Regions from separate parts of the Bacillus vallismortis genome, predicted to be linked through region 1. Evidence: riboswitches for the same ligand, from Rfam matches in the RefSeq annotation. Region 1 holds a riboswitch; each other region holds the start of a gene.
What was found. Region 1 has a riboswitch for thiamine pyrophosphate ahead of BV11031_RS11405 (HMP/thiamine ABC transporter substrate-binding protein ThiU). Riboswitches for the same ligand answer to the same signal wherever they lie in the genome.
Positions count from the first base shown of each region.

Region 2: another riboswitch for thiamine pyrophosphate. It lies ahead of BV11031_RS10280 (acetylornithine deacetylase); the one in region 1 lies ahead of BV11031_RS11405 (HMP/thiamine ABC transporter substrate-binding protein ThiU).
Region 3: another riboswitch for thiamine pyrophosphate. It lies ahead of thiT (energy-coupled thiamine transporter ThiT); the one in region 1 lies ahead of BV11031_RS11405 (HMP/thiamine ABC transporter substrate-binding protein ThiU).
Region 4: another riboswitch for thiamine pyrophosphate. It lies ahead of BV11031_RS15675 (nucleoside 2-deoxyribosyltransferase); the one in region 1 lies ahead of BV11031_RS11405 (HMP/thiamine ABC transporter substrate-binding protein ThiU).

Region 1 is NZ_CP026362.1:2,103,140-2,110,925, reverse strand. It holds gene BV11031_RS11420 (HMP/thiamine ABC transporter permease ThiX) at 1-609, opposite strand, end outside; gene BV11031_RS11415 (ABC transporter ATP-binding protein) at 584-2,218, opposite strand; gene BV11031_RS11410 (ECF transporter S component) at 2,205-2,804, opposite strand; gene BV11031_RS11405 (HMP/thiamine ABC transporter substrate-binding protein ThiU) at 2,806-3,408, opposite strand; TPP riboswitch at 3,504-3,616, opposite strand; gene ykoG (two-component system response regulator YkoG) at 3,717-4,403, shown strand; gene BV11031_RS11395 (ATP-binding protein) at 4,407-5,771, shown strand; gene BV11031_RS11390 (PepSY domain-containing protein) at 5,768-6,448, shown strand; gene BV11031_RS11385 (PepSY domain-containing protein) at 6,540-7,055, shown strand; gene BV11031_RS11380 (transcriptional regulator SplA domain-containing protein) at 7,547-7,684, shown strand.
Region 2 is NZ_CP026362.1:1,887,363-1,895,148, forward strand. It holds partial or broken gene pgeF (peptidoglycan editing factor PgeF) at 1-525, opposite strand, end outside; gene BV11031_RS10275 (YlmC/YmxH family sporulation protein) at 688-933, opposite strand; gene BV11031_RS10280 (acetylornithine deacetylase) at 1,016-2,296, opposite strand; TPP riboswitch at 2,381-2,483, opposite strand; gene BV11031_RS10285 (ABC transporter ATP-binding protein) at 2,496-3,290, opposite strand; gene sigG (RNA polymerase sporulation sigma factor SigG) at 3,439-4,221, opposite strand; gene sigE (RNA polymerase sporulation sigma factor SigE) at 4,362-5,081, opposite strand; gene spoIIGA (sigma-E processing peptidase SpoIIGA) at 5,144-6,073, opposite strand; gene BV11031_RS10305 (S8 family peptidase) at 6,262-7,786, opposite strand, start outside.
Region 3 is NZ_CP026362.1:402,106-409,891, forward strand. It holds gene gbsB (choline dehydrogenase) at 1-583, shown strand, start outside; partial or broken gene BV11031_RS02195 (MOSC domain-containing protein) at 672-1,249, shown strand; gene BV11031_RS02200 (DinB family protein) at 1,254-1,742, opposite strand; gene BV11031_RS02205 (NfeD family protein) at 1,912-2,436, shown strand; gene floT (flotillin lipid rafts scaffold protein FloT) at 2,455-3,990, shown strand; gene BV11031_RS02215 (GNAT family N-acetyltransferase) at 4,008-4,529, shown strand; gene thiT (energy-coupled thiamine transporter ThiT) at 4,572-5,150, opposite strand; TPP riboswitch at 5,251-5,352, opposite strand; rRNA gene BV11031_RS02225 (16S ribosomal RNA) at 5,814-7,363, shown strand; rRNA gene BV11031_RS02230 (23S ribosomal RNA) at 7,534-7,786, shown strand, end outside.
Region 4 is NZ_CP026362.1:2,960,975-2,968,760, forward strand. It holds gene BV11031_RS15645 (MBL fold metallo-hydrolase) at 1-725, shown strand, start outside; gene BV11031_RS15655 (HAD-IIA family hydrolase) at 1,905-3,143, opposite strand; gene thiD (bifunctional hydroxymethylpyrimidine kinase/phosphomethylpyrimidine kinase) at 3,152-3,970, opposite strand; gene BV11031_RS15665 (class I SAM-dependent methyltransferase) at 3,972-4,742, opposite strand; gene BV11031_RS15670 (thymidylate synthase) at 4,742-5,749, opposite strand; gene BV11031_RS15675 (nucleoside 2-deoxyribosyltransferase) at 5,749-6,210, opposite strand; TPP riboswitch at 6,287-6,390, opposite strand; partial or broken gene BV11031_RS22980 (lipoprotein) at 6,643-6,738, opposite strand; gene BV11031_RS15680 (hypothetical protein) at 7,051-7,674, opposite strand; gene BV11031_RS22675 (hypothetical protein) at 7,731-7,786, shown strand, end outside.

The DNA of each region.
Region 1 (7,786 bases):
CCGCTCCGCTTTTCTGATGGCGCTTGCCAAAAGCGGGATGGTATACCGCTTTAAGGCGCTGATTTTCTCAATAAACCCGCTCTCTGCCGCTCCTCCTCTGATTTTATGGGCCTGCTGGATCAGCTGGATTTCATCCTTTAACAGAGGAAGAAAACGAAAGCCTGCAATAACGCCATATGCGAGCTTTGGTGAGAGCTTGCACTGCTGGACAAGGCTCAGCATAAATAAAATCGGATCGGTCGTAAAAACAAACATCATTGATAAGGCGGAAAAGCACAAAACCCGAAAACCGAGAGAGATGCCGACAGAGACATTATCACTGTTGATCGAGATAGGGCCGGCCTGAAACAAGAAATTATCCGGAGTTGTCGGAACCTTTCCAAAAACAGCGGCTGTCCATACGCACCCGAATGCCAAAATCAAAAACGGAATCGTAAACAAAAACCATTTTTTCAATGGGATGTTGGCCGCCACTAGGACACCCGCTACGATGATGACATAAAAACACGCAGGGGTGTAAGGGTTGTAAATGAACGATAGCATGACGACACAGCAAAAAACCGCCGCCGCTTTTACTGCCGGATTAATATGATGTAACGGCTGCTTCATCACGCACCTCCTTCTGGCAGGCCATCCATTCATATAAAAGGGGAAGGGTAAGCTTTGCTTTTTGGACAAGCCCCTTTTCCTGAGAAAATAGCTGCGCTGGAGATCCGTCAAAAGCCAAATTCGTATCGTGCAGGACAAGGACGCTGTCGGCATACGAAGAGACAAGCTCCATATCATGTGTAATCATAAGAACAGCGGTTCCTTCTTCCTTAATACGCTGAATCATGTCCATACATTCAGCCGCCGTGCGGGCGTCCTGGCCAAAGGTTGGTTCGTCTAATAATAAAACCTTTACGTTATGCATGAGCATGGTGGCGACGCTCAGGCGCCGTTTTTGCCCTTGGCTGATGGCAAACGGATGATGATCAGCCAAATGCGCAAGACCAAAACGATGCAGCAGATGCTGCGCTTTTTTCTCAGTTTCAGCATTTACTTTCCGGCCGAACAGCAGCTCGTCATATACTGTGCCTGTGACGAACTGATGCTCCGGGTTTTGAAAAACAAATCCCATTCGTTTTCGCAGTTCAGTTTCTTTATACGATTGCAGCGGCTTTCCATATAGAAGAATCTTTCCGCTTTTCGGCTTCATCAGACGGGCGAGGACGGATAAGAGCGTTGATTTCCCGGTGCCGTTCGGGCCGACAAGCGCCGTCAAAGTGCCTTCACGCAATGAAAAACCGATGTCTTCGAAAATCGTCTGCTGCCCTCTTGCGAACGAAAGGCTGCTGACTTCCAGCACACTCTCCCCGAAATGAACTTTTTTCTTTTCGGCATGGCAGGGAGGAAAGGGCTCTTTGAACAGTCGCTCTTTTGATAGAGTGAAAGGGATGCTGCGCTTTTTCAGCAGGTCACACACTTTTGGAATTGCGATACCTAGTTTCTTTAAGGTTTCCGCTTCGTGCTGAAATACATCTACCGTTCGGCCATCCAGCGCTTTTTTGCCTTCTTTGTCCAGTACAATGGTTCTCTCAATCCAAGGTATCCATTCATCAAGCTGGTGCTCAATGATAAGGAGGCTGAAGCCTTTTTCCCGCTGAAGATCTTTCATCATATGAACGAACTCCCGCGCTGAATAAGGGTCTAATAGAGAAGTCGGCTCATCTAATATAATCAGCTCAGGCTCCATGGCCAGTATACAGGCAAGAGCAACTTTCTGTTTTTGTCCTCCTGACAAAGTGGATATCGTTTTTTCTTTTACATGTGGAATGTGTAATGTGTTTAAAACGGCATCGATCTTCTCTGTCATCTCTTCTTTTGGAATCTGCAGATTCTCCAGCCCGAAAGCAATTTCGTCCTCTACCGTCAGCATGCAAAACTGCTGATCCGGGTCCTGAAAGACGACCCCGGCATGCTGAGCAACAGATTCGGTATCTGTGACCGGTTTTTGAAATAAAAACACATGTCCGGACTGTATGCCGTCGCAAGCCTCCGGATAAAGACCGTTTAAACAAAGGGCGAGCGAGCTTTTTCCGCATCCGCTCGGTCCTAACAATAAAGCGCATTCTCCTTTTTGAAGCGCAAACGAGATGTTTTGAAATACCGGTTTCTCGTCTTCTTCATAAGAGAAGCTGAGCTGGTCAACCGTCAGAAGCTTATCAAAGGCTTGCATGTTCTGATATCCGTTTCCGTTTCTTTTTCAGTTCCTTTCCGAGCGCCACTCCGTTTAACACACCCGTATAAGCGAGAGAATCGCTGACAGCTTTTCCGAGAAGTCCCGCAAGAAGCGCGCCGGAAGCAAGACGGATCATGAGCAAAATGAAAAGATAGCCTGGTGAATAGGCGATATAGCCAGAAACAAAAAGATTATAGATAAAGCTGGCTACTGAAGAACCCATTCCCGCCAGCATAAGGACTGGAAGAGAGTATGCTTTCCAGCGTGTCGCGAAAAATACAGCTTCAGCCCCGAGACCTTGAACGATGCCGATGACGATGACCATCGGGCCGGACGGATTTCCCAGCAGGCATTCAACGAGAGCGGCGATCACTTCAGAAATAAGCGCCGCACCCGGTTTTCGAATCATGTACGCGGCAATGATAGAAACGATAAACCAAATGCCATAAATCGGTTCATAGGCGATTGGCCCGAACATACCTGCGAGTACGTTTCCAAAATGCGTAAATAATAAATAAACAATGGCAAAAACGATACTGATAACGGACATGATGACAATTTCTTTTACTTTCCAGCTTTTCATTTTATCCCTGCTTTCGGTTTTTTCTTGATGGACTGTTAGCTGAGAGATTCACAGTCATGGTTACGTGCTTTGTTTGCTGCTCAGCCATGCGGAAAACGGCTTCCAATGTCCTGAATACGTCATGCGCATCCCCATCAAGCTCACTCGCGTAATGGACACCCTGTACGAATGTGCCTTCTGCTTTCGCAATGTCGACAGCTTCCATGATTAAGCCCATATAATCCGGCTCATTCATCGGATAAAGGGCAAATTGGCATGGCGCTTCCGCTTTCAGGCTCCGGATAGCCTCTTCATTGACACGCTTCTCGTCTGCGGAAAGATATGTATCTCCTTGGGTATCGCCCGGGCATCCGATGGAAAACGTCCCGTTCATGACGATGTGTTTTGCGCTGTTCGCCGCATAAAGATAAATCGCTTTGGCAACGTCGAATACATGATCAATTGAACCGCGCAGAACTGTGCTGATATGATCGGTTTTCGCCCAAACCTTAGATGTGTCGGTTTTATTCAGCGCAGACTTGATCACACTGATAAAATCATCCGACATCGGATATAAAGAGAACCGAAAACCGGCGATTCTGCTTGTGCCGCATATGTGTTCCATTTCTTTAACCCCCTGTTTTTTGGTAAAATAAAAAACTGCATATCCTAAGGGAATATGCAGTCATAGACCGATTAAGCGCACAAAAAAATACACCATTCGGTCAACCTGCACTTCCCCACGCTGGTATTATCCAGATCGGGTCATAAGGGATCAAAGCGCGTACTCTCGCGCTTTATCTCAGCCAAAAACAGCACCCCTAGTGCTTTCCGTATACAATTTTTTATGTTGACATCATAATAGATGATAAGAATCATTTTGTAAACAAAGAAATCATTTTTTCATATTGGGACAGGAGAGGGTGGTCGGATTTGGAAAAAGGGAACCTATTAATTGTGGAAGATGAGGAAAAAATCGCCAGAGTGCTTCAGCTGGAATTGGAATATGAAGGATATGGCGTCACCGTTAAACACAATGGCACAGAAGGACTGAACGCGGCCATAGAAGGAGGGTACTCCTTGGTGCTTCTTGATGTCATGCTTCCGGGGCTTAGCGGCCTGGAAGTGCTGCGCCGCTTAAGAAAAACAGATTCGCACACACCAGTTATTTTATTAACGGCGCGCGACAGTATACCTGATAAGGTAACAGGATTGGACATCGGAGCGAACGATTATGTCACCAAGCCATTTGAAATTGAGGAATTGCTTGCAAGAATCAGGGCGGCGCTGCGCCAAAATGAAACAAAAACAGAAGGTATCAGCACCTTTCTTACATATGACGACTTGCGGGTGAACGAAAAAACCCGTGAAGTGAGACGCGGAGACAAAGAGGTAGAATTAACGCCGCGTGAATTTGATTTGCTCGTCTATATGCTGAAACATCCGCAGCAAGTGCTGACACGGGAGCAGATTTTAAACACAGTATGGGGATTTGATTATATCGGTGATACAAATGTGGTCGATGTCTACATCAGATACATCAGAAAAAAACTGGACTATCCTTACGAAAAACAGCTGATCCATACTGTTCGCGGGGTCGGCTATGCCATTAAGGGGTAAACGATGAAGCTAAAGACCAAAATTCATCTGTATACATCCATATCGCTGTTGATTTTATTGATTTTGGTCCACACGGCAGTCTATCTCATTTTTTCGGCTGGGCTGACATCAAAGGATGCGGCTCGGCTTGCTGATGAGGCGGATACCATTGCCGAAGCGCTGCATGCTGCTGAAACAGAGGGAGTGGCTTTGCAGGACATGCTGCAGGCCTACCTTCCAGCAAACGGCATGGTCCGTGTAGTGAATGGTGATCAAAAAGCTGTCATGACCATAACAAAAGAAAAAGGGTATAAAGATTTCCCACTCTCTTTTCACAGCGGGGAAACGGCAGATGTAAGGAAACATGACGGCAAACTGTTTGCTGAAGCTGCTGTTCCGGTGATTTGGGCTGATGGGCAAGTGGTATCTCTTCAGCTGGTTGAAAGGCTGGAGAACACAGAAGAGAGTCTGTTTCTGCTGAAAATCATCTTAATCGCTGCAAGTGCCGCTGTTTGTATCGCTTCTTTTTTTGCCGGCAGCTTGCTGGCCCGCCATATCATCAATCCGATCAGACGATTAATGATGACGATGAAAGACATACAGCGGGAGAAAGCATTCAAAACGATTTCCTTGGAAGGACAGTCGCACGACGAGTTATATCAGATGGGGCTGACATTTAATGAGATGGCGATGATGCTGAAAGAGCACTACGATAAACAGCAGCAGTTCGTTCAAGATGCTTCACACGAACTGAAAACTCCGCTCACGATTATAGAAAGCTACAGCAGTCTGATGAAGCGGTGGGGAGCAAAAAAGCCGGAAGTGCTTGAAGAATCGATAGAAGCAATTTATTCAGAAGCGCTGCATATGAAAAAACTGACCAATCAGCTTCTGGCGCTGGCAAAAAGCCATGAAGGACTTGATCTTGAGTTGAAAACAATCGACCTGGTTGAAGTGTCGCGCACCGTCATTCAAACGCTCCAGCCTGTCTATCAGCAGGACATTTTGCTTGAAACAGATAAAAAAAGCCTGTTTGTAATAGCTGATGAAGAACGCATCAAGCAGCTGCTGACCATTTTGCTCGATAATGCAATAAAGTATAGTGAAAAACCTATTGTGATGTCAGCAGGAACGAGGAATGGACTTCCGTTTCTGTCAGTAAGGGATGAAGGCATCGGAATAGATGAGGAGCATATCCCGCACCTGTTCGAACGGTTCTATCGGGCGGATGAGGCGCGGAACAGAAAAACAGGGGGAACAGGTTTAGGCCTTTCCATTGCCAAACAAATCGCCGATGAACACGGCATTGGGCTGTCTGTCAAAAGCAATCCGGATGAAGGGACAACCGTCACTATGCAATTCAAAGAACAGAACGGGGGAGGCAGATGAACAAAACAATCAAGGCAGCAGCTGTTGCGGCAGCAGCGGTTTTAGCCGTCATCATCTGTATGTTTCTCATCATTCGGCAAATCCATGATGATGTACTGTCAAAGGATGATGTCGTAAAAAAAATCGAAGCCTCTTATGAAGGCGAGGTTACGAAAGTAACACAATCAAAGGATAAAAAAACATATGACATGACCCTTGAAAATCCAAAGGGCACTTATTTTATAAAAGCTGACGCAGCATCTGCTGACGTTCTTTCGATGAACAGAGTAAAAGCGATGAATCCAACTGTCTTGACAGAAAAAGAAGCCGAGCATCTCGCGCTAGGGCGGGTCCCGGGAATCGTCAAAAAACAAACACAACAGGATCGTGTTGCCACATATACCATTCAAAAAGAAAATGGAGAAACATACGAAGTAAAGGTAGACATGCAGGCAAAGGCGGTCGTATCTGCTGATCGAATCAGCGGTGAAGATCAGCAAAAAACACCGATAACGAAACAAGAAGCCAAAACAATTGCAGAGCGGGAAACGGGCGGGACGGCGGATGACGCAGATCTCGAAAAAAGTGAGGGGACTCTCATCTTTGAAGTGGATGTTGATCTTCCGGATCATAAAGAAGCGACAGTGAAAATTAATGCCTACACCGGAAAGGTTGCGAACATTGTGTATGAAGACTGACGGTTTCTCATCAAATTCTCATCTTTCTCTCGTTTTTCTTTCATGTTGAGGATGTAAACTGTACTCATACAAAACAAAGGAGGAATCGATTATGCTTAAAAAAAGATGGATGGTTGGTCTTTTAGCAGGGTGTTTAGCGGCTGGCGGATTCAGCTACAACGCGTTTGCGAAAGAAAACAATGAAAATACACAGACTGCCGCTGCAAATCCTGGAGCACTTACTGAACAGGAAGCAGAATCAATTGCCCAAACGGTTGTTGACGGAACAGTGGACGACATTGACAGAGACATTTACAACGGCAGAGAAGTCTATGAAGTGGAGATTGAAAAAGACGGTGAAGACTACGACGTTTATGTGGACATCAATTCAAAACAAGCGCTCAATGACCCGTTAAAGGAGAAAGCAGAACAAGTTTCCATCACAAAGAAAGAAGCTGAAGAAATAGCCTTAAAGCAAACAAATGGAACCGTAACAGAAAGCAAGCTTGACGAAGACGACGGCGCTTACATCTACGACATTGAGATCCAAACGAAACAAGGCATTGAGACGGAATTTGACATTTCCGCAAAGGATGGACGGATCGTTAAGCAGGATATAGACGACTAATCATTCAGCGTGTCCGCAAACCCTCACTTTCGTTGTCAGGACTGGCTTCGGTGCCCATGTGATATGAAAGGAGCGGCGGCTAAATGCTTAGGCGTCATGCCTAAACACCGCCGTCATCACATCCTGTGAAGTCCGCTTTCATACTCGTCCTTCCTTCCTAGACATCAAGGGTTTTCAGCGGAAACATTTTTAGATTTTGTCAACAGTTTGAACCCCCGTTAGCAGCGGGGGTTTCAGCGTGTCGACAAACCCTCGCATTCGTTGTCAGTCCTGCGCGTTGGTGCTCACGAATCATAACATTCACTACGCTCCAATGCTCGTCCTTCCTAGACTTCAAGGGTTTTCAATCACGCTGAAAAGATGACAAAGTCCTAAAACAAAAACCGTTTTAGGACTTTGTCTACAATCTGGAACCCCCGTTAGCAGCGGGGGTTTTTCATGATAAGAAAACCTTCGTTTGGACAATCTAAGCAGAAAAGGAGGCGAAACAAATGGAAAAGAAAGAGGAGCAATACATCAATCAGGCTGAATATGTCCCTCATCCGACAAAAGAAGGAGAATATGCTTTATTTCTTCATGAAACATATCATTTGCTCTCAGAAGATGATGAGACGCAAACAACAGAATAAGGGCTTAGGCCCTTGTTTTGTTCCATTATTATGATGAAAGCGCATTAATTACTTTTTTGAGTTGACACAGCTTGTTTTTTTCTGTAATCTCAGTGTGTCAAT
Region 2 (7,786 bases), 220 kb from region 1:
AGGGATTTGAACCTTCCTGTTCGGCCCATTGCTTCACCATTTCTCTGCCAATCTGTTTGACAGTGCCTTTCCACCCGGCATGGGCAACCCCGACAAGCGATGTAACCGGATCATAAAAGAAAAGAGGCACACAATCAGCAAAGCATAATGCCAAAAATACATTCTTTTCATTTGTATAGAGCCCGTCTGTTGCTTTTAAAGCTGTCTGATACTCACGGGCGCCTTTTCCCCTATCACTGTGCGTCACTTTTTGGACGCGATTATCGTGTGTCTGATCAGCAAATACCCAAGACTGCAAATCAATATTAAACATATCGGCAATATATTCACGATTTTTAACTACATCTGCATCTTTGTCATGAACGTGCAATCCTGTATTTAACGATTCAAAAGGCTTCTGGCTGACACCGCCGTTTTTCGTTGTAAACCCGGCGATGACTTCTCTGTCGTTTTGAATCGCTTGTGTCCAGTCTTGTATCATGAGTGTCGAGGTGTGGTAAGACTGAATGGGTGATATGTATTCATGGTGATCCAACCTTTCGACAAACATTAAAAAAAGCGGAATTTCCCACTTATTTTACCACATCTTTCTGCATTCGTTGAGCGCCGATTTGCATATTTCTAAATGAAATGTGCCGAAAGAATCTAGGCTTCCGGCATTTGCCAATCAACGGCATACAAAACAGGTTATGCATGCGGCTCACTTAATCGGACCAAGATCACATCTTCCCCGATTTTTACTATATTTCGCCATGGAATGACCAATTCCTCTTCTTTTCCAAAAAATCCGAGAACTTTCCCATTTCCCCCCAGTATGATTGCCTGAATTTTGCCTGTGGTCACATTGATATCGATATCGCCAATGCTCCCCAGCTTTTTTCCGTTTGAGACATTAACGACATCCTTCACCTGAAATTCAGAAATGCTGATCATTCCATCACGTCCTTTTTCCGTCCTTTTTTCAAGTATATGAACGGGCGGGCTGAACCTTGTCAGCAAGAAGAAATTTTCGTAGTTACTGTTCTTTTTTACCGCTGCACCACCTGATGATAAAATCAAGCATGATTTTTGTGTAATCTATCAGCTGCTCAATCGATACCTCCTCGTTCACAGAGTGTGCATTGTGCAGATCACCAGGACCGTAGATTACGCTTGGTATGCCGGCATTATACAGCCACCCCCCGTCTGTAACGGATTGAGAAACGTCCATAACCGGACGCTCCCGTTTCACCTCCTCATGAGACGCCGTAAGCGCTAAGACGCCTGGGTGGTATGGGTCAACTTCCAGTGCCGGGAAAATTTCTCCTCTGTCTTCAATCATAGAAGAGCCTCCCCACTTAAAAACAGGGCGGTTTTCCCTCAGCCAAATATCACTGTCACTCAGGCGGTTGATGTAATCTTCTATTTCCTCTGCCACTTGTTCATGGGTTTCATTTGGGTAAAAATGGACTGTGATCCATAGCCGGCACTCGTCCGCTATAAAAGCCGCATGTCTGCCGCCTTCTATGACAGCCGGGTTAATCGTATTTGTGCCTGGTGTAAAACCGGGATAACTTTTCATAATGGACCAGTGGCGTTCTAGTTCACCGAGCCCCGCAATGATTTTTGCCATTTTTTCAATTGCGCTTGCTCCGAATGTTCCCCCGCCTGCGTGAATCATATTCCGCCTCGTCGCATCATGAAACGTTTGACTGCTTTTGATTTCAATCCAGCCTGTAATGACTCCGCCTTGGCCTTGTATATGCATATCACTCGTATCCGCCACAACTGCAAAATCAGCATGATAGCCCCTTTTGCAGCATTCAAGCGTGCCGGCTTCTCCAACTTCCTCCCCGATCACCGATTGCAGAATCAAGTCACCGGGAAGTTCAATACCGGCTTCACGAATCAATTTCACCGCAAACAGCACACACGCCATTCCGCCTTTCATATCAGAAGCGCCTCGCCCGATTAAGAGACCGTTTTTTTCAATTGGGTGAAATGGATCATCCTCCCACTCCTCATCCTCTTTTACCTCTGCCACATCTACATGGCCATTGATGATCAAGCTATGATAATCTGCTGAATCTGTTCCCTTTAGCAAGCCTACAACATTGGGGTCTCCCGGGTACACGTCCCATTTGTCGATCAAGAATCCATTTTTCTTTAAAAATTCTGCAACCCATGACTGAATGCCGGCTGTATTTCTTGCAGGCGGAGCAGGTGTTTTATAGGAAATCAGCGTTTTTGCTAGCTGAATAAGCTCCTCCTTTTGACCTTCCGCTCTTTTTATCAGAGAGTCTATTTGTGGCTTCATGTCATCCGCTCCTTTTTTAAAAATCAAAAAGCCGTTTCACATGTATGAAACGGCTTCATCAAAATAAACAGAGTCCTATGTACTCCGAATTTTTCACCGCTTCCCTCCGCTGGCATGATCCAGATCAGGTCAAAAGGGTTGAGACCTATGTCTCTCTCAGCTTCGAAAAGCACCCCTAGGATGAATCAATATGAGTTTGTCAGGCATTCGTGATCGGCTCGGCTCTTGTTAAATACGGCCGGCCCTGATTCCATAATACATGGATTGGCGTATCAAAAAAAGCGGAAAGTATATGATCAGTAAGCATTCCCTTCATTTCTCCCGATTGAAAGACCTCTCCCTGTTTTAATAAAAGGGCTTTGTCAAAGACCGGCAAAATTTCTTCCGCATGATGAGTCACGTAAAGGATCGATGGCGCATTTTCTTTACTTGCAATGTATGTAATCGTATCTAACAGCTTTTCCCGGGCAATAAAATCCAGCCCTGTCACTGGTTCGTCCAGTATCAACAGCTCAGGATCGGCCATTAGCGCTCTTGCAATCAAAGCTCTTTGTTTTTCTCCTTGAGAAAGCGTCTCATAACGGCGGTCCGCATATTCAATTGCCCCCAAGTCCTCTAACAAACCGATCGCTTTTTCCCTGATTTGCGCACTTGGCGTTTCATATAATCCAATTGAAGCGTAAGCTCCGCTCAAAGCAATTTCAAATGCTGAATCTGCCGGATAAAATTTTTGCTGAAGTGCCGCTGAGACGAGGCCGATTTTCCGTCTAAGCTTCTCCCCAAGCTCCGTTTTGCCAAATTCATGGCCAAGCACCTGCATCTCGCCTGATGTTGGAAAATAATAAGAGCAAAGCATATTTAACAGCGCGGTCTTGCCGGCTCCATTCAGCCCGTAAAGCACCCAATTTTCCTTTTTTTCCACCTTCCAATGAATATTTTTCAGTATCCATTTTCCATTTCGTTTTAGTGAGACATTGTCAAGCTGCAAAATCATCGTGGTCCCCCTCTTTACTGCCTTTGATAATTATTTAAATTTTCATAAAACTTTGTACAGACTAGGATACCTTATTTTTTCCAAGACGTAAACCACGTGCAATCAATAGAAAAGCCTTTAAAACAAAAACTGTTTTAAAGGCTTTTCATTATTGGTGAATATTCTTATTCATTTGTTTGATAGCCGCTTTTTCAAGCCTGGACACCTGAGCTTGGGAAATCCCGATTTCCTCGGCTACTTCCATTTGTGTTTTCCCTTGGAAGAACCGCTTTCTCAAAATCATTTTTTCCCTATCATTCAGCCTTCTCATGCCCTCTTTTAAAGCTAGCTCTTCAATCCATTGTGAATCTTTATTGCGCTCATCACTAATTTGGTCCATTACATAGATCGGATCTCCGCCATCGTTATAGATCGGCTCAAATAGAGAAACCGGGTCCTGGATAGCATCGAGCGCAAATACGATTTCCTCATGCGGTACTTCAAGAACTTTTGCGATGTCTTCTGCAGTCGGCTCCTTGCTTGTCTCACTGATTAACCGCTCTCTTACCTGAAGTGCCTTGTAAGCGATATCCCGGAGTGATCTTGAAACACGAATCGGGTTATTATCGCGTAAATACCTGCGGATTTCTCCGATAATCATAGGTACAGCGTATGTTGAAAACTTAACATTGTGGCTTAGGTCAAAATTATCAATGGATTTCATTAGTCCGATGCAGCCGACCTGAAATAAGTCATCAACATACTCTCCTCTGTTATTAAATCTTTGAATGACACTTAAGACAAGACGCAAGTTCCCGTTTACAAGTTTTTCTCTCGCTGAATCATCGCCTTCATCCTGCAGCTGCCTAAACAGCTTTCTCATCTCTTCATTCTTGAGTACTGGTAATTTGGAGGTATCCACCCCGCAGATTTCGACTTTATTTCTCGACACTTTTTTCCCTCCCTACAGGAGCTGCTGTACAACGTTAAGTATCTCCTTGGGTGGGAAAAATATGCACTGCACGGAGACCGAAAAACAGTCGAATCCAGGAAATCCCTGTAAAATCAAGGGGTTCCAAACCACAAAAATTTTTACACCATTTTGTTGAACTCTTTTCTCAGCCTTTTTATAATTCTTTTCTCCAGACGCGAAATATAGGACTGAGAAATTCCCATCATATCCGCTACATCCTTTTGGGTCTTTTCTTCTTCACCGACAAGCCCAAACCGCAGCTCCATGATTTGCTTTTCCCTCTCATTAAGCTGTTCAAGCGCTTTTTTCAAAAGCTTTTTATCTACATTTGCTTCTATGTCTTTTGTGATAATGTCATCGTCAGTGCCGAGCACATCAGAAAGCAAAAGCTCATTGCCGTCCCAATCAATATTTAGCGGCTCATCAAAGGAAACCTCTGATCGGATTTTGTTGTTTCTTCTTAAATACATGAGGATTTCATTTTCTATACAGCGTGAGGCATAGGTCGCCAGCTTGATTTTCTTTTCTGGATTGAATGTATTCACAGCTTTGATTAATCCGATGGTGCCGATGCTGATTAAATCCTCTATATTAATTCCCGTATTTTCGAATTTACGGGCGATATAGACGACGAGGCGCAAATTGCGTTCAATCAAAATGGCGCGAGCCGCCTGATCGCCGTTTGGGAGCTTCATTAACAGAACCTGTTCCTCATCTTTAGATAATGGAGGCGGCAGGGCTTCACTCCCGCCTATGTAATAGACTTCATCACTTTTCAGCCCAAGTTTCATCAGCAGCTTATACCAGAGGTGCGTCAATCGCAATTTCAGTTTTTTCATCTTCCTCTCCCTTCTAAATGTCACGTCTTTTGAGTATGATAAGTAACGGACATTTGCGAACATTATGAAACGTGTTTGATGGCCTTGCCCGAAAGCATTTTCGGATGAATAATGGCGTCGAACTCTCCATCTGCTGATAGCTTTGTTGTGCTGATTCCGATTAAGCATTTATCCGCAGAAATCATTTCTTCTTTTGTCATAATTGTTACGTGATCCGGTTTAACGCATAATAAAAATTGATTTTGCTGACCTACTCCCCTATATGGAATCAGCCTCAGTTTATCTAAAAAGCGAAACGAATCATCGAGCTGTTGGGTGGCTTCCAATGGATCTGTGTTGCGAATGATCATTGTTTCGGCTGCTCCGAAAATCGATTCCAGTTTATCAATGTGAATAATCATGACCGGCGTTTTAGTAAGCGGATCGTACAACTGATTACCAGAATCAACCAGTCCTCTGGCATGAAGCGTTTGGCCGCCTAAATCCGCCTGAATGCTGACTCGTTCCTCATACTGAATGTTTTTTGTATCAATATCTTCAATTCTTCTCTTAGAAAAAAACCACAATGCTGGAAAGCCAGCAACAATAAACAACCAGCTGATCGGGTCTCCAAACCCAGTTTGATTGGTGATCATGACACCGTTTCGAACAACGGAATTGGTCTGCAGCAAAGAATGGGCACCGATAATTCCTCCCCCCATTAAAAAAGTGGCAAAATAAAAGGAAAACAAATTTTGAAAGAAATAACGAAATCTTTTAAAGCCAAATGTCACCATCACAATAACAACTGAAAAAGCCAGCTTACCGGCCGGGTGTTCAACAATTGGCGAAAAAGGAGTAAACACCAACACGACAATACTTGAACCGATGAACGCTCCGCCTATCACTCTTCTTTTTTTCACATGCCGTTTTAAAATAAATGCCGTGAGCAAAAGCAAAAGCGCATCAAAACAAAAGTTTAACAGCCAAATGACATCTAAATAGATTTTCACATCTGACTCCTTTCTTGCATCACGCTGCTCCCCTTCTTGTTTCATAGTATAAATCAAGCTCTGTGGGAAAGTCTGTCAGTTAATGTTGAGAGGAAAATACAATTTTTCAGAGATATCTGCTTAATTTGTCGAGGGAATATATGAGAGTATAGATAAAAAAGCTGCCGTTGACCGGCAGCTTTTTACTCTTAATTTTCAGTATTGATATAGAGTTTTCCATTCGCTGTTTTTCTTGCTTCATTTCCATAATCATCACGTACAATCACTTCTACTTTTGCTCCGTTAGCTTTAATAGAAGAAGTAGCTGTCCAATAGCCTTCATATCTCCCCGGAGAGATTTCTCTTAACGGGAGCTCTGTGGCGTTTTGCACACTCGCTCTTGCATTTGTCAGCGGCATACGAATGACAAACGTTGCATCCAAATCTTCAGCGCTTGAGAATGCGATTTTTACAGATTCACCGGCTTTTAAGATTTTGTCCTCTCCCGGAATCAAACCGGAGATGACAGGCTTGTCAAAGTTGACATCGATGACAGCCTTTTTCGTTGTTTTGTTGCCTGCTAAGTCTGTAGCAATCACCTTGATTTCATTGCTTCCATTCTCTAAAAGAATACGGGCTGAGTATGAACCATCAGTTACCGTTGCTTTTTTGCCATTCACCTTGACATCTTTCAGATTGTCATCGGATACAGACCCTTTGACAGTCAGCGCTTCTTTGTTTGTTTTCTCGCCATTCTTTGGATTGTCCAGCGTTAATTCAGGCTTGTTTTGGTCAAGGGTAATTGTCACGGGGCTGGAAGCATCCGTAGTCCCTTTGTCTGTTGATGCAGTGGCCGTCAGCTCATTTTCACCCTCGCTGAGTGAGACGCTTGCCTGGAACGTGCCATCAGCAGAAGCTTTTGTTTCTCCTGCTTCTTGCTCTCCATTATAAAGGTGTACCGTTGTTCCCGGAGAGGCTTTTCCTTTTACGGTGACGCTCTCCTTATTTGTGTATGATTTGTCTGCCGGTGAAGTGATCTCAGGTACAGCCGCTTCATAATCAACCAATGCGCGGATCATATAGTTGCCGTCGGCTTCATCACCCGGCAGCCATTCCCCGTCTATATATTGCCAGTTGCGGCCCGAATTCTGACCGGTTTCATCCATTGCCAGTCCTGGTGAATATGGATCTGGTTTCGATTGGATGTATACGAGATAAAAATCTTTATCGACCATAATCCCTTTTGAACTGAGATCAACCTTAGTCCATTCGCCATTGCGAAGGGCTTCAGCATTAAATGGCCCGGCAATTTTCTTGCCCGGTGCTCCGTCTTCTCCTGTAGCATCGTAAACCTCAACCTTAAACTCTGTCCCTCCAGGATCAGGGAACTCTGTATCCCAGAATCTGAACAGCCCTCCTGTAAGCATGCCTTTGTCCTTGCCGTCAGCCAGCGTCATTTTGACCGCCCATCCGTTACCGGCTGCAAAATAGGAATTGGCATTCTCCGCCGTCCCGTCATCATATGCAATCTCACCCGGATAACCGACGAAAGGCTTTAGTACAGTTTCTTTCGTAACATCGCCTTTTAAATCAACGGTAAATTCATCGCTATAGTAACCCGCTGCAGCGATTCTAATCGTATAGGAGCCTTCATAGGCCTCAAGCGCATATTCACCTTTGTCGTTTGTCGTAGCAGGTTCTACCGCAGCATCCTCCACAACATAAACGGAGGCT
Region 3 (7,786 bases), 1.7 Mb from region 1:
TGCACATGCCATTGAGTGCTATACAATGAGATTTGCACAGCCAATCACGGATGCAGTTGCTTTAATGGCAATTGAATATGCCGCTCATTACATTAAAAGAGCATTTGCTGACGGAGAGGATTTGGAAGCAAGATACGGAATGGCGCAGGCTGCGATGCTAGCGGGACTTTCTTACGGCAGTGAATCAGCGGGAGCGGCTCATGCGATGAGCCAGACGCTTGGCGGTATTATCCCGGTCGCTCACGGTCAATGTGTCGCCGCGATGATGGGACCTGTCATGGAATACAACTGGAAGGGCTACCCTGAGAAATTTGCACGTATTGCGAAAGCGTTCGGTATTGACACTAGCAATATGACAACAGAAGAAGCAGCGAGAGCATCTGTCAACTGGATGTATGATCTGGTCGAAGATTTAGAAGTGCCGACTTTAGAAGAGCAGGGAGTATCACCTGATATGATCGAACGCTTGTCTAAAGAAGCGATGAAAGATCCGCAAACCTTTGGAAACCCTAGAGACTTAAATGAAAAAGCATACAATTGGATCTACAAGCGCTGCTTTAACCTTACGCCTAAAACGGTATAACACGATGTCCCGCTCCTTTACAGAGCGGGATTTTTTTGGATAATGAAAAATAAATGGAAATGCTAAGGAAGAAGGTAGGTGCCGAATGATGTGGAAGCGTATGGCTGCAAAAACAGAAGGCTTGTATATTGCAGATACAGAAAGCTTCGTAACCAAGCGGAAGGACAAGTTCGATATTGATTATGGCGGCATCCCCGGTGACTTGCATTTTGGACTGACCAAAAAAGCGGGAGCCAGAGAACCAATGTTTTCAAGGGGAACTGAAATTTTCAATCGCAGACAAGTTTCAATTTTTCGATAGAGGAATGTGACGAGCTGGCTTTAAAAATGGAAGTTCCGAGTATTTTGCCGGAATGGCTCGGAGCGAATATCGCAGTCAGCGTAATCCACGATTTTACCTCATTAAAAGAAGGGAGCCGCCTCATTTTTCCGAGCGGTGCCGCTTTGCTGTGTGAGGGAGAAAATGATCCGTGTATCCAGCCGGGAGAAGTCATTCAGTCTTATTATCCGGACAAGCCGAAGCTGGCGTCTGCTTTCGTCCGCCACGCACTGGGCATAAGAGGGATTGTCTGTATTGTTGAGAGGCCAGGCGCTGTTTATGCTGGAGATGAAATAGAGGTCCATTCCTATCATAGGAAAGCCAAACGAAAAGCAGAAAGGGTCTGAATAATCAGGCCCTTTCCACCTTTTCTTTAATTTCTTTAATCTGGCTGAGATGCCGCTTTTCATGGTGGCCGATAAAATCGATCCACTGGCGGATAGTCAACTCTTGAAACACAGGATGCGGAAGCACTCTCTCAAAATCTTCTTCTTTTAGAGAGGCAATTGCCGCCGTCAGCTGTTCTCTCACCACATCAAGCTCGCGTTTCATTTGGCTGCCTGACTTAAATCCATGCTCAGGCTCAAGGTGACTCGGGGCTTTTCGCTTATTGTTTCTGTCTTGTGCAGCTTCAAGCGGTTTCGCTTCAACTTTTTTAACAGGAGCTTCCTTTACACGCTCCTTCAGCATGATTTGTGCGGCCATATCGATTTTTTTCAAATGATCAAGAACTTCCCGTATACTCCATTCTTCAGCAGAAGGCTTTTGATTCAGCTTTTCGTCAGAAAGCCCTTTGACTTCGTTCCACGTTTCTAATCTGGCTTCATTAAAGATACTCATCATATCTCCTCCTAAAGTGACATTACCATATATATAAGCAATTATCATTTATAAAGCACTTCAAAATGGCACACTTTATCTAAAAATTTCGAAACCTTTTTCGTTATGTCTCGTATAAATGGTAACGGCAGCCGTTCATCAATGCATTGATGCAGAAAGGATGAGGAATTTGGAGTTGTTTGGCGTCCCTATACAAACGATTTATCTTTATACGCTTATGATTGCGGGCAGTCTTACGCTATTATTTCTATTTTTCGGAGATGTGTTTGCAGGGCTGTCAGAAGGCATTCCCTTTCTTAATCCGACTTTGGCGCTCGCATTTTTTACATGTTTTTCAGCAGGCGGATATATAGGCGAACTCATATTGCCCCTATCCCACCTGTTGATCGCGCTTTTCTCTTGCATCCTTTCGATTATCCTTGTGATATTGCTTCACTTTTTTGTTCTGGTCCCATTATCATCCGCAGAAGAATCACTGGTTTATAAAGAAGATGATCTAAGAGGAAGGGTCGGCAAAGTGATTACCGCTGTTCCTATAGACGGGTTTGGTGAAGTGGTCATTGAAGGAATAGGCGGCACCATCTCGAAATCAGCGGTCAGCTTTGAGAATCAGCAGATCAGTTACGGGACAACGGTTTTGGTCGTAGATATCAACAACGGAGTTCTTTTGGTTACTCCGCATGAACCTATTTAAAACAAGGAGGAATGTAAAATGACAATGCCGATTATAATTGTCATCGGAGTTGTATTCTTTTTATTCATTGCACTGGTAGCCGTTTTTATCACAAAGTATCGTACGGCAGGACCAGATGAAGCGTTAATCGTAACGGGGAGCTATCTAGGAAATAAAAATGTTCATGTCGATGAAGGCGGCAACCGTCTTAAAATCGTCCGCGGCGGAGGAACCTTTGTCCTTCCCGTCTTCCAGCAGGCAGAGCCGCTAAGCCTATTATCAAGCAAACTTGATGTTTCGACACCTGAAGTCTATACCGAACAAGGAGTTCCAGTAATGGCTGATGGAACTGCGATTATTAAAATCGGCGGTTCTATAGGAGAAATCGCTACAGCGGCTGAACAATTTTTAGGAAAATCAAAAGATGACCGTGAGCAGGAAGCGCGTGAGGTTTTAGAAGGCCATCTTCGTTCCATTCTCGGCTCGATGACGGTTGAAGAAATCTATAAAAACAGAGAAAAATTTTCTCAAGAGGTGCAGCGTGTGGCCTCACAGGATCTCGCAAAAATGGGGCTTGTGATTGTTTCCTTTACCATTAAGGATGTACGTGATAAAAACGGTTATCTTGAATCATTAGGGAAACCGAGAATCGCTCAAGTAAAACGCGATGCTGATATCGCAACAGCAGAGGCTGATAAAGAAACCCGGATTAAGCGGGCAGAAGCCGATAAAGATGCAAAAAAATCAGAACTTGAACGGGCGACGGAAATCGCTGAAGCTGAAAAAACCAATCAGCTCAAAATAGCCGAATACCGCAGAGAACAAGATACGGCAAAAGCGAATGCCGACCAGGCATATGATTTAGAGACTGCCAGAGCGCGCCAGCAAGTCACCGAACAGGAAATGCAGGTTAAAATTATTGAACGCCAAAAACAAATAGAACTAGAAGAAAAAGAAATTCTTCGCCGGGAGCGCCAATACGACTCAGAGGTAAAGAAAAAAGCCGATGCAGACCGTTATTCAGTCGAGCAGTCCGCCGCAGCTGAGAAAGCCAAACAGCTCGCGGAAGCTGATGCCAAGAAGTACAGTATAGAAGCAATGGCGAAGGCAGAGGCCGAGAAAGTCAGAATTGACGGACTTGCAAAAGCAGAAGCTGAAAAAGCGAAAGGGGAAACAGAAGCTGAGGTTATCCGTCTAAAAGGTTTGGCGGAAGCGGAAGCAAAAGAGAAAATCGCCGCTGCTTTTGAACAGTACGGACAGGCTGCGATTTTCGATATGATCGTAAAAATGCTTCCGGAATACGCAAAACAAGTGGCATCACCTCTTTCAAATATTGATAAAATCACTGTTGTTGATACAGGGGGAAGCAGTGATTCAAGCGGCGCCAACAAAGTAACCAGCTATGCGACAAACTTAATGTCAAGCCTTCAAGAAAGCTTAAAAGCCTCATCGGGAATTGATGTAAAAGAAATGATTGAGAACTTTTCAGGAAAAGGAAACGTAAAACAAAGCCTTCACGAATTAACAAATGAAATAAAAGAAGCAAACGGGTCCAAACAAGAGAAGAATGACTAATGAAAGGATAGAACCAAATGGCAACTGTGAGAGAGGCAAAGTTAGAGGATATAATAGACATTGCAAAAGTGCATGTCGACAGCTGGAGAACAACATATCGCGGCATCATCCCGGCTGACTACTTAAATGGCCTGGACTACAAGGAATTTGAAGACAAATGGAAAAGCCGCTCGTTAAAGGGTGTATTTGTCGCTCAAGATGAAAAAGATTCAATATTCGGCTTTGCTTCATTTGGCCCTATTCGGTCTGAACAAGAAGGCTATGACAGCGAGCTATACGCGATTTACCTTTTAGAGGAGCATCAGCGGCAAGGTGCAGGCAGAGCGCTCTTAGCAAAAGGAGCAGAGTTTTTGCTTCATCATGGCTTTTCAAACATGTTTGTTTGGGTAATTGAGCAAAACCCCTCGATTTCATTTTATCAAGCCTATTCTCCTGAAAGAAAAGCGGAGGACAGCTTTGAAATTGCAGGAGAAAGGCTGAAAGAAATAGGGTTTGGCTGGCCGGATCTTTCTGCTTTGAAAACATCTCTTAACAGATAACAAAAAAACAACCCCCAGCGGATTGCGCTGGGGGTTGTCACGTTAGGCTTTGTCTATTTTAAGCAAACGCGGTGCTGTCATAAATAATAAACAAAGGACAATTGCACAGATGATGAATGAAGGAACCATATAAGTAGCATTATAAGTTAATGAATAAATCCATACCGGCGTTCCCTTTGGAGCATAGCTGCCGAAAAACACAGCTCCTGAAATGACGTGTGCCGCATAACGCAGGAAACTGCCGATAAAAACTGCGCTGACCACTGAAACAATCAGTTTCCCTTTATTTTTTGCTGCCGTTGCTTTGCGGACAGTATAAGCGAAATAGCCGCTTATCCCAATTGCTGTGAATGCGATCATATAATCCAGAAATAGCTGTACAGGATGCTGTGCGAATAAGTTTCCGATTGCTATTTGAACTAGTCCTGTCAGCAGGCCGGTAGTAAGGCCTGCTTTTACACCCCACCGAAACGAAATCAAAAAGATCGGAATCATCATGATGGAGACCGAGCCTCCTTGAGGCATTCGGAGAAACATTCCTGAGACGATGTCTAAAATAACAGCAGCCGCAGTCATAATTGCAATTTCAATAAGGCGAACCAGTTGCTTAGATTGATTCATAAAAATCCCCTTCCATTGATAGACAATCCAAAAGGACAACAAAAAAGCAGCACGCGGAAGGATGAGAAAAGTTCCACGCACTGCTTTACAATCTGCAATTCATTTGACTTTGCCACATCCCTACGCCAGCGTTAACTAACAGGTTCAAAGGGTCAGAACGTAACCGCTCACTCTCAGCTTTAATGCTCCCCTTGTGGTTATCAATATTTAATTCGTTTCTACTATACTAAAAAGAGAAAAAAACAACAAGGTCACACTATTGAATGTATATGTTCTTTTAACATAGTTATATGCTAAAGACATGAAGGGACGATATGCCGAGGATTATAGTTTATTTATTTTATAGATTTTTTTAGAAAAACTATTGCAATAAATAAATGCAGATGTTATATTATTAAACGTCGCTGATGCACAGCGGACAAAACAAGAAGCTTCAAAACAATTTGAAAAAAGTTGTTGACGAAATGGAAGCGAAATGTTATATTAGTAAAGCTGCTTCATTAAGAGGCAACGAAATGATCTTTGAAAACTAAACAAGACAAAACGTACCTGTTAATTCATTTTTATAAATCGCACAGCGATGTGCGTAGTCAGGGGCCTGCGCGATGCAGGTCATGCAGATGTTGTCACAGGATGTGACGAACTTAATCTGCGCTCCATTACTTTATGGAGAGTTTGATCCTGGCTCAGGACGAACGCTGGCGGCGTGCCTAATACATGCAAGTCGAGCGGACAGATGGGAGCTTGCTCCCTGATGTTAGCGGCGGACGGGTGAGTAACACGTGGGTAACCTGCCTGTAAGACTGGGATAACTCCGGGAAACCGGGGCTAATACCGGATGCTTGTTTGAACCGCATGGTTCAAACATAAAAGGTGGCTTCGGCTACCACTTACAGATGGACCCGCGGCGCATTAGCTAGTTGGTGAGGTAATGGCTCACCAAGGCAACGATGCGTAGCCGACCTGAGAGGGTGATCGGCCACACTGGGACTGAGACACGGCCCAGACTCCTACGGGAGGCAGCAGTAGGGAATCTTCCGCAATGGACGAAAGTCTGACGGAGCAACGCCGCGTGAGTGATGAAGGTTTTCGGATCGTAAAGCTCTGTTGTTAGGGAAGAACAAGTGCCGTTCAAATAGGGCGGCACCTTGACGGTACCTAACCAGAAAGCCACGGCTAACTACGTGCCAGCAGCCGCGGTAATACGTAGGTGGCAAGCGTTGTCCGGAATTATTGGGCGTAAAGGGCTCGCAGGCGGCTTCTTAAGTCTGATGTGAAAGCCCCCGGCTCAACCGGGGAGGGTCATTGGAAACTGGGGAACTTGAGTGCAGAAGAGGAGAGTGGAATTCCACGTGTAGCGGTGAAATGCGTAGAGATGTGGAGGAACACCAGTGGCGAAGGCGACTCTCTGGTCTGTAACTGACGCTGAGGAGCGAAAGCGTGGGGAGCGAACAGGATTAGATACCCTGGTAGTCCACGCCGTAAACGATGAGTGCTAAGTGTTAGGGGGTTTCCGCCCCTTAGTGCTGCAGCTAACGCACTAAGCACTCCGCCTGGGGAGTACGGTCGCAAGACTGAAACTCAAAGGAATTGACGGGGGCCCGCACAAGCGGTGGAGCATGTGGTTTAATTCGAAGCAACGCGAAGAACCTTACCAGGTCTTGACATCCTCTGACAATCCTAGAGATAGGACATCCCCTTCGGGGGCAGAGTGACAGGTGGTGCATGGTTGTCGTCAGCTCGTGTCGTGAGATGTTGGGTTAAGTCCCGCAACGAGCGCAACCCTTGATCTTAGTTGCCAGCATTCAGTTGGGCACTCTAAGGTGACTGCCGGTGACAAACCGGAGGAAGGTGGGGATGACGTCAAATCATCATGCCCCTTATGACCTGGGCTACACACGTGCTACAATGGACAGAACAAAGGGCAGCGAAATCGCGAGGTTAAGCCAATCCCACAAATCTGTTCTCAGTTCGGATCGCAGTCTGCAACTCGACTGCGTGAAGCTGGAATCGCTAGTAATCGCGGATCAGCATGCCGCGGTGAATACGTTCCCGGGCCTTGTACACACCGCCCGTCACACCACGAGAGTTTGTAACACCCGAAGTCGGTGAGGTAACCTTTTAGGAGCCAGCCGCCGAAGGTGGGACAGATGATTGGGGTGAAGTCGTAACAAGGTAGCCGTATCGGAAGGTGCGGCTGGATCACCTCCTTTCTAAGGATATATTACGGAATATAAGACCTTGGGTCTTATAAACAGAACGTTCCCTGTCTTGTTTAGTTTTGAAGGATCATTCCTTCGAAACGTGTTCTTTGAAAACTAGATAACAGTAGACATCACATTCAATTAGTAAGACAAGATATCACATAGTGATTCTTTTTAACGGTTAAGTTAGAAAGGGCGCACGGTGGATGCCTTGGCACTAGGAGCCGATGAAGGACGGGACGAACACCGATATGCTTCGGGGAGCTGTAAGCAAGCTTTGATCCGGAGATTTCCGAATGGGGAAACCCACCACTCGTAATGGAGTGGTATCCATATCTGAATTCATAGGATATGAGAAGGCAGACCCGGGGAACTGAAACATCTAAGTACCCGGAGGAAGAGAAAGCAAATGCGATTCCCTGAGTAGCGGCG
Region 4 (7,786 bases), 860 kb from region 1:
TCAAATATGCAGGCAAAAAGTTTTTAATAGATCCTATGTTAGCTGAGAAAGGTGTTTATCCTCCTTTCCCAAATGCGCCAAGACAAGATCAAAACAACCCTTTGATTGAACTGCCAACATCTGTTGATAATATTATTAAAGGTATTGATGCTGTTATTGTTACTCATTTACATTACGACCATTGGGATGAGGCTGCTAAAGAGTTGTTGCCAAAAGATATCAAATTGTTCTCCCAAAACGAAGAAGATGCAACAGAAATACGAAATGCCGGATTCAATAATGTCGAAGTTTTAACAAAAGATACAGCCTTTGAAGGCATTCAATTGATTAAAACAAAAGGCGAACACGGAAGAGGAGAAATTTTAAAACTTGCAGGCCTTGTTTGCGGTGTTGCCTTCAAACACCAAAGCGAGAAAACGTTATATGTAACCGGAGATACAGTTTGGTATGAAGCCATTCAGGAAGAGATTAATACACATCAACCAGAAATTATTGTCGTAAATGGCGGAGATAATCAATTCTACGAAGGTGGTTCTCTCATCATGGGTAAAGAAGATATCTATGAAACGTATAAGGCTGCTCCAAAAGCAAAAATTATTGTAAGCCACATGGAAGCAGTAAACCATTGGGGATTATCAAAAGAAGAACTAAAATCCTTTATTAATGAAAAAGGAATTGCTTCTCATGTTTTAGTGCCTGAAAATGGTGAATCATACTCTTTTTAATCTAAAACATCAGACTGAGCTAAAGATATGAAGATCGTATGAAGATCGTATGAAGATCAACAATAAGTTCTAGACTTTCTAAAAGGATGAGTAAGACAATTCTATAAGTATCAGTCAGCTTGGTGCCATCTACAGATTGTCAAAGTCCCTTCGAATACAAATCCCAGTTTTTCTGGGATAGCATGACTTTTAAGGTTTATTGATTCACACCCTATTTCAATTCTTCTAAATTTTAAATTGTTAAACCACAGTCAGTAAATTTCATAACTTCTTCTGTCCATATATCCCTTCCCACTACATTTAGAATTTATCCAGTACCCAATGGTTCTGCAAAAACAACAATTGATGTTTACGGACTCCCATATCCAAACAAACAGAAGGATATGCTGATAAATAAGATGACTTTCTTTAGGTAAGTGGAAAGTTTGTGGACAGTAGAACATATAAAAATGAACACAAAAAAATACCAAGGTCGTCAAAACCCTTGGTATTTTTGATGCGGTCGAGAGGATGAACCTCCACGGGTTATTCACCCACTAGGCCCTCAATAAAGTGAAACTGTGCTTTCTGTTACAAACCCTTTATATATCAGTGTTTATTCATTTTGATTATGTTGGTTTACAATGAATTACTCATATTGTGGAGTGAAAATGGAGTTTTTTCATCACCAGAAAGTTACATGACATGTCATTGGTGTCAGGTCTTTTAAAATAGCTGAAATAAAGAGAAAGAAAGCTTTTACATTCTCAGTTCTTTAAATCTTGTATATTTAATTGATTATCGTGGCTTTAAGAGTTTCAAGAATTTTTCGTATAGTACTTTACCAACATCGTATACGATTTTTTCTTGTATTTGTATCCAAATAGGGGTTGCTTCTTTATTTGTTATTCCTAACGCCCCCAATTCGACATGCCAGTCTTTTTTCATTTTGCAATTCTTTGTTTTTCAGATCCTATATCGCAAGTGTGAAGGCTCATTCCATTTCTATGTTTACATAAAGTTACTTTCATTTTGTGTACAAAATAATCACTGATACTTCATCAAGGATAAATCTGTAGGGATGAAAAATAAAAAAGATACCAATTTAATCATTGGCATCTTCTCTATTTGATTCCCTTCACACTTGTTTGCATACCTCATCGGATACTTCATCTTACTAATTGAAAATATAAAGTCAATTTAACGAATAAAAGCAAGGTTTTTCTGTGCTAAAGCATCTTCCAACCACCTAGGATGCATTGGCAATAGAGTATCTGGTAACTCGTGAATATTAAAATACCTAATTTCTAAGGCCTCCTCTGTCTTTTTTTTCAATGTCCCTCCAATCACTTCACATTGAAAACAGTTGGTAATAAAGTGACTGACTCTTCCGTCAGGGTAAATAAATGTCTGTGAGCTTGGATCTGAATAAACTCCTATCATTTTAGAAACTTTAACAGTTAATCCGGTTTCCTCTTTTATTTCTCTTATTATCGCTTGTTCAACTGATTCACCAGGTTCCACATGTCCTGAAGGGATGCCCCATAGACCATTATCAGCACGCTTCATTAATAAAACCGAACTTGATTCTTTGATTATTATTCCAGCGACTCCAGCTTTCACTTGTTCTGTCCATTGATAATCTGGTTTCTCACGTACTTCTATCATAACTTCACTATCGAACAAATACTTCAAATTGCGTATCACAACATCTGGATTTCTAAAGTCATGTTCTACAGGAAATAAAGTATTTTGATCAGAAACTAAGATAGAAGGTATACCCATTCGGTTCGCTCCAATAATATCTGTCTCAGGTGTATCTCCAATCATGACGCATCTTTCTCTGTCTTCAAAGGACTCAAGTACTTTTTCAAATATTGAAGACTCCGGCTTTCCAATGATGATGGGCTCTTTATCTGCTCCCGTTTTAACAGCCTCAACTATGGCACCTGTAGCTGGAGCTGGTCCTTTAGCGGTGGGAAATGTTTTATCCCCATTTGTAGCAATAAATGAAGCCCCACTGCGGATGAGATTTACCGCCTTATGTATATCTTGAAAAGTAATATTGTGATCCCATCCAATGACAACAGCTTCTGCTAGGTCTTCTTCAAGATCAATACCAGCTTTTCGAATCTCGCTTTTAAGTTCATCATTTCCTAATATATATGCTCTCTTTATTCCAGCCTTAACAAGGTAATCAGCTGTTGCCCACCCCGAAGTAATCACTTCATCAATACTTGCTGAAATACCAAGCTTATGAAGCCTTTTAACAATCGTTTCTCTTGTAACACAGGGATCATTCGTTAAAAAACGAATGGATTTCTTTTCTTCACGGAGGCGTTTTAAAGAAGAAACAGCTTCTGGTAAAGCTTTGTCTCCTATATAAATAACTCCGTCTAAGTCGAATAAAAATACATCATATTCCTTATAGATCATCATAACACTCCTTAAGTAGCTGTCGTGGGGTTAATGATTGAGCGATACGCGAAATGATTTGTAGGCCCTTGTCCCTTCCCAATCCCTATAGGATGTTTAATGGCTGCTGAGATAAATTCTTTTCCAGTTGCTACTGATTCTGGTATACTGTGTTGCTTTGCTAGCTCTGCAGTGATGACAGCAGAAAAAGTACAGCCTGTCCCATGGGTATGTTTTGTATCAAAGCGAGGGGAAACAAACTCCTCGAAGGCCTCATCAAAATACATAATATCACGAGCTTCTCCGTTCATATGCCCCCCTTTTACGACAGCACTCTTTGCCCCGTATACTTCCACAATTTCTTTAGCAGCATCGCGCATCTGCTGTACAGTTTTAATTGATTTGCCGATGATTACTTCTGCTTCTGGAATATTTGGTGTAATAACAGTTGTTTGAGGTATTAATAATTTTTTCAAATGATTAACGGCATCCTTATGAAGCAGATGATGACCGCTTTTAGCAACCATAACTGGGTCCATCACATACGATTGGATTTTAGCCGCTTTTAATTTTTCAGCTATCAGTTCTATAATATCCACGCTTGCAAGCATACCAGTTTTTACAGCATCTGGTTTTATATCTCCGATGACACAGTCTATTTGCTGAGATATATTATTCAGAGATACCTCCTCAAAACTCTTCACACCAAGTGTGTTTTGAGCAACAACTGATGTAATAACAGCCATTCCAAATACTTGCTGCTCCTGGAAGGTTTTTAAGTCTGCATGAATTCCCGCTCCCCCGGTTGGATCTGTTCCAGCAATCGAAAGTGCTTTATAGATATCCGTCAACTCATACTCCTCCTAAGGTAGGTTTCACTGCTTCAAAAATGATAAAAGGTGGGTATTCCTTTTCACTTTTCCAATTATTAAATTTAAATTTTTGTTCGATGGCCTTTAACTGCTCTCCGTCAATATCGTTTAACGTTGGTTCCAGTAATGTTACACTTTCAAAGCCTACATTAGATAAAAGTTTATAGTACATTGACTTCGGCCAATGAAAGTCATTTAAAATTAAATCTTCTTGTTCAGGAACATGAAGCCACTCATTTCTTTCTTCTCCATAAGAATACTCTTTCCCCGGTATTCCGTTGCGAAAGGTTGAAAATTCTTTTCCAGTTGAGTCAGGGTTTGTATCCAGTATAACAAAAGAAGCACCTGGTTTTAACACACGAAAAATTTCACCCATAATTCTTTTGATACGTTGATCACTATCTGTATTAATAAAGACGTAACAGGCCATAGCAGCATCAACTGAATGATCTGGTAAGAAGGAAAGGTTATCATGTTCAATTAAATGATAGTCGACATGTGAATGTTTTCTTTTTTTCTTTGCTATATCCAACATCTTACTTGATTCATCTACTGCGATTACATTGCAATCTATTCTGTCAGCTAACCTATATGCTACCTTACCGGGTCCACAGCCAAAATCGAGCACCTTTTTAATATCCGCTTTATCAAATTTACGAAAAACATACTCAAAACCTAATGTTTGTTCTAAAACGTCGTTATAAGCATCGAATTTACCAGCAACACTGTCTTCTTTCCAAGAAGTTTTCATTAAATTTCCTCCTTTTGTTTAGTTGAAAAGTAATTAAACCACTTATTTTTAACAAAAAACTGATAAGTAGGAAGTAAGCTTTGAAATAATGAATGATCCATATCTCGCTTATAAGCAATATGCTGATATATACTAAAAAGTAAGAGAATTTGTTCCCAATATTCAGGTAAATCTAAAGTTTCAATATCCTGCCTTGACATTGAAATTTGATCTTTTCTAAGCAAAGACTCATATTTTAAAACTGTTTCAATAAAAGGCCAATTATTCCCGGTAGGCATTTTAGGAAATTCAAAAGCCGAGGTATCATTATGAGTTTTAGCTTCCTCAAGTACTGTTTTTGCCCATTCGTTGTCGGACTCATAGATATGAATGGAACCAACATTATGGAAATATTCTCCGACTTCTAAATGAAGTTCTCTAGCCATTAATTCTTGCATAAATGTAAAAGAGAAAAGATCACTAATCATTCCTCGAAATGCATCATTTGCACGCATTATGGAAGACATGTATAACTTGTTTTCTCTTATGAAAAATTGCAAACCTATTGTACAAGAAACATCAATATTGCCAGAAACGAAGAGTTCCGAGGCATCGAATATTTGAATAAATGCCCTTTTTGAATCAATGTCTTCCTGTGTCAAAAGATTTTTTATTCTATTCCATTGATTTAGTTTTGCGTTTCCAAATTCAAATATTTTAGGTCCATACGCAGTACCTGTTAATGTTTTTTTATTCATTGAATATAAAGGCATTTTTTTATTGTAATAACTAATAAAATCTAAGTTGTTACTCCCCGATAAATACCATAAAACTTCAGCAAAATTAAACACGATATTTGTTTTTCTAGAGGGTAAGTAAGTGACACGTTCTATTGGATTTTCAAGGGTCAGATGATAGTTCAATTTTTCTTTGCTATTTTGTCCACGCGGTGAATTTAAAAATTCAGGGTAATAATAGATGTCATATAGGGTTTCCATATATGCTTCATGAAAAGTTTTCTTTCTCATTAAGATTCCACCTTGTATTCCATAAGGATACTTTTAATCTTCTCTAATAAATCATCAGTACCTTTAAAATTAATGTATTCAACATCAGCTACTACGCTTAACCCTTGAATTAAGAATGCGTAATCCCTCTCATTTTCTAGTAATAACACTATCTTTTTTTTCAAGGCAGAAGCCCATCCTATTTCTATATGCGTTCCAGGAGAAGCCGGTGAGCCAGGAAAAGCTACAAAAAGATCGCAAGAGCGTATTTCATCAAAATCAATTTTAGTGCATTGTTGGGGTGTCATGAAATCTTTCCCCCATCCTTCTCGCTTGTGAGCATTATGAACTAACCATCCTTCATTTTCAAAAAAAGAAATTAATGACTCTAACTTCTCCCTTTCATGTAAACTCATCAATCCAGTATTCACATCTACTAAACTTTTAAAAGGTCCTGCTAAAAAAACTTTTTTAGTTGTCACTTTAATATCCCCTTTCAAAATAAATAAAGCCACTTTCATATGGAAAGTGGCTTAAATATAGATAAGATAAAAAATCTCTCTATTTTTTTCACTTCCCTACGTTGGTGTTAACCAAATCAGGTTCAAAGGGTCAGGACTTGTGTCTCTTCTCAGCTTCTAAAAGCTCCCCCAGTGTATAAAATATAAATATTTACTTTCATCCTAAACTATTCCATATCTTTAGTCAAACAATGATTGATAAGCCTTGAACCCTGCGTATCAACCGACAAAAGTTTTTCGAAAAGTTACTACGCCTTGCATTTGATGGCAATTCATGGAGCTTAAAAAAAAAGCACAAAAATACCTTATTTTCTAGTGTGTTTAAAAAATGTCCTGAACATCGCAAATTGTAAAAGGAATCCAACAATAAAAAAAGAGAAGTAAACACACGTTTTACTCCTTTAACTTTGTCTCTTCACCTTTTGCTTCTTCATAGTCTGGTGTTTTCTTTGATAAGCCCAGTCGATCATTTTCGCCATTAATTGGCATACCACCCACCTATTGGCACTCAGCGCCAACTTTCTCATATTTAGGTGTACGATGTCAGTTCACGAAAAGATTCTTCGGAAGGTAAAACCCAAATTGAAACCTTAATAAATGCTCTGTATCGTTTATATCAAGAATTGCACCGTGAGCGATTGGTGAGTGGGCTTCAACAACAATATCTTGACTGTGTCTGTAATCCATTACGAAGGAGAAAACATATTATATATGTCTAATATGCTTTCTCCTTTATTTTAAGGGTTTTTATAATTTAGGTTTTAATAATTTAAACCTGTTTGTATCCCGTTTTTAAAACAATTAGAAACAATTATCAACAACGTCACCTAAACTAAAGAATTCTAGTACGACTTTTTGAGTTTCATCTGGTAGTGCCTTAGTAGATACTTTTACGGCTTTTTTTATAGCATTTGTTCTAGAAAGTCCTAGGTTTCTTTGATGTTTATAAGCTGTAATAATTGTTTTTGTCATTGAATTTAGTCCGCCCATTAATTTTGCTGCTTTTTTAACTTTTAAGATCTTTGCCCATGGGATAGCGTTTACTGCTATAGCTTTAGCAGCACTAGAAATGCAACTCCATGTACTCAGTACTATAAATGGTCCTATACTTTCTTGGGCGGTTTTAACAGCAGTCAGGTTTTCTCCATCAACCACAAATTCATAACCTACAAATTCGTTCCCTTTATGTACGTTTAACCATTCAATACCGGAGTTTATTCCTTGTTCAGCAACATCCTCTGGCATTTGATCAATTAATTCTAATAGAGGTTCGAGAGTTCTTTTCATGATTTGAGCTTCTACATTAACTTGCTCAGAAGAAACATCATTAGAACTTTCTTTCACGTTAGCTATTGGTATTGTTATAGTGGTAAAAATTAGAGAGAAACAGATTACAATGACCAATTGTTTAATGCTTTTCTTCACGTTATAACTACTTTACAATATTTTTATAGAATTATTTTTGCAATAGGAGTGTGTTTGTGAAAAAAAGTTTTTATTCTTTGATATTATTGATTGTTGCAGGTTCGTTTATTGT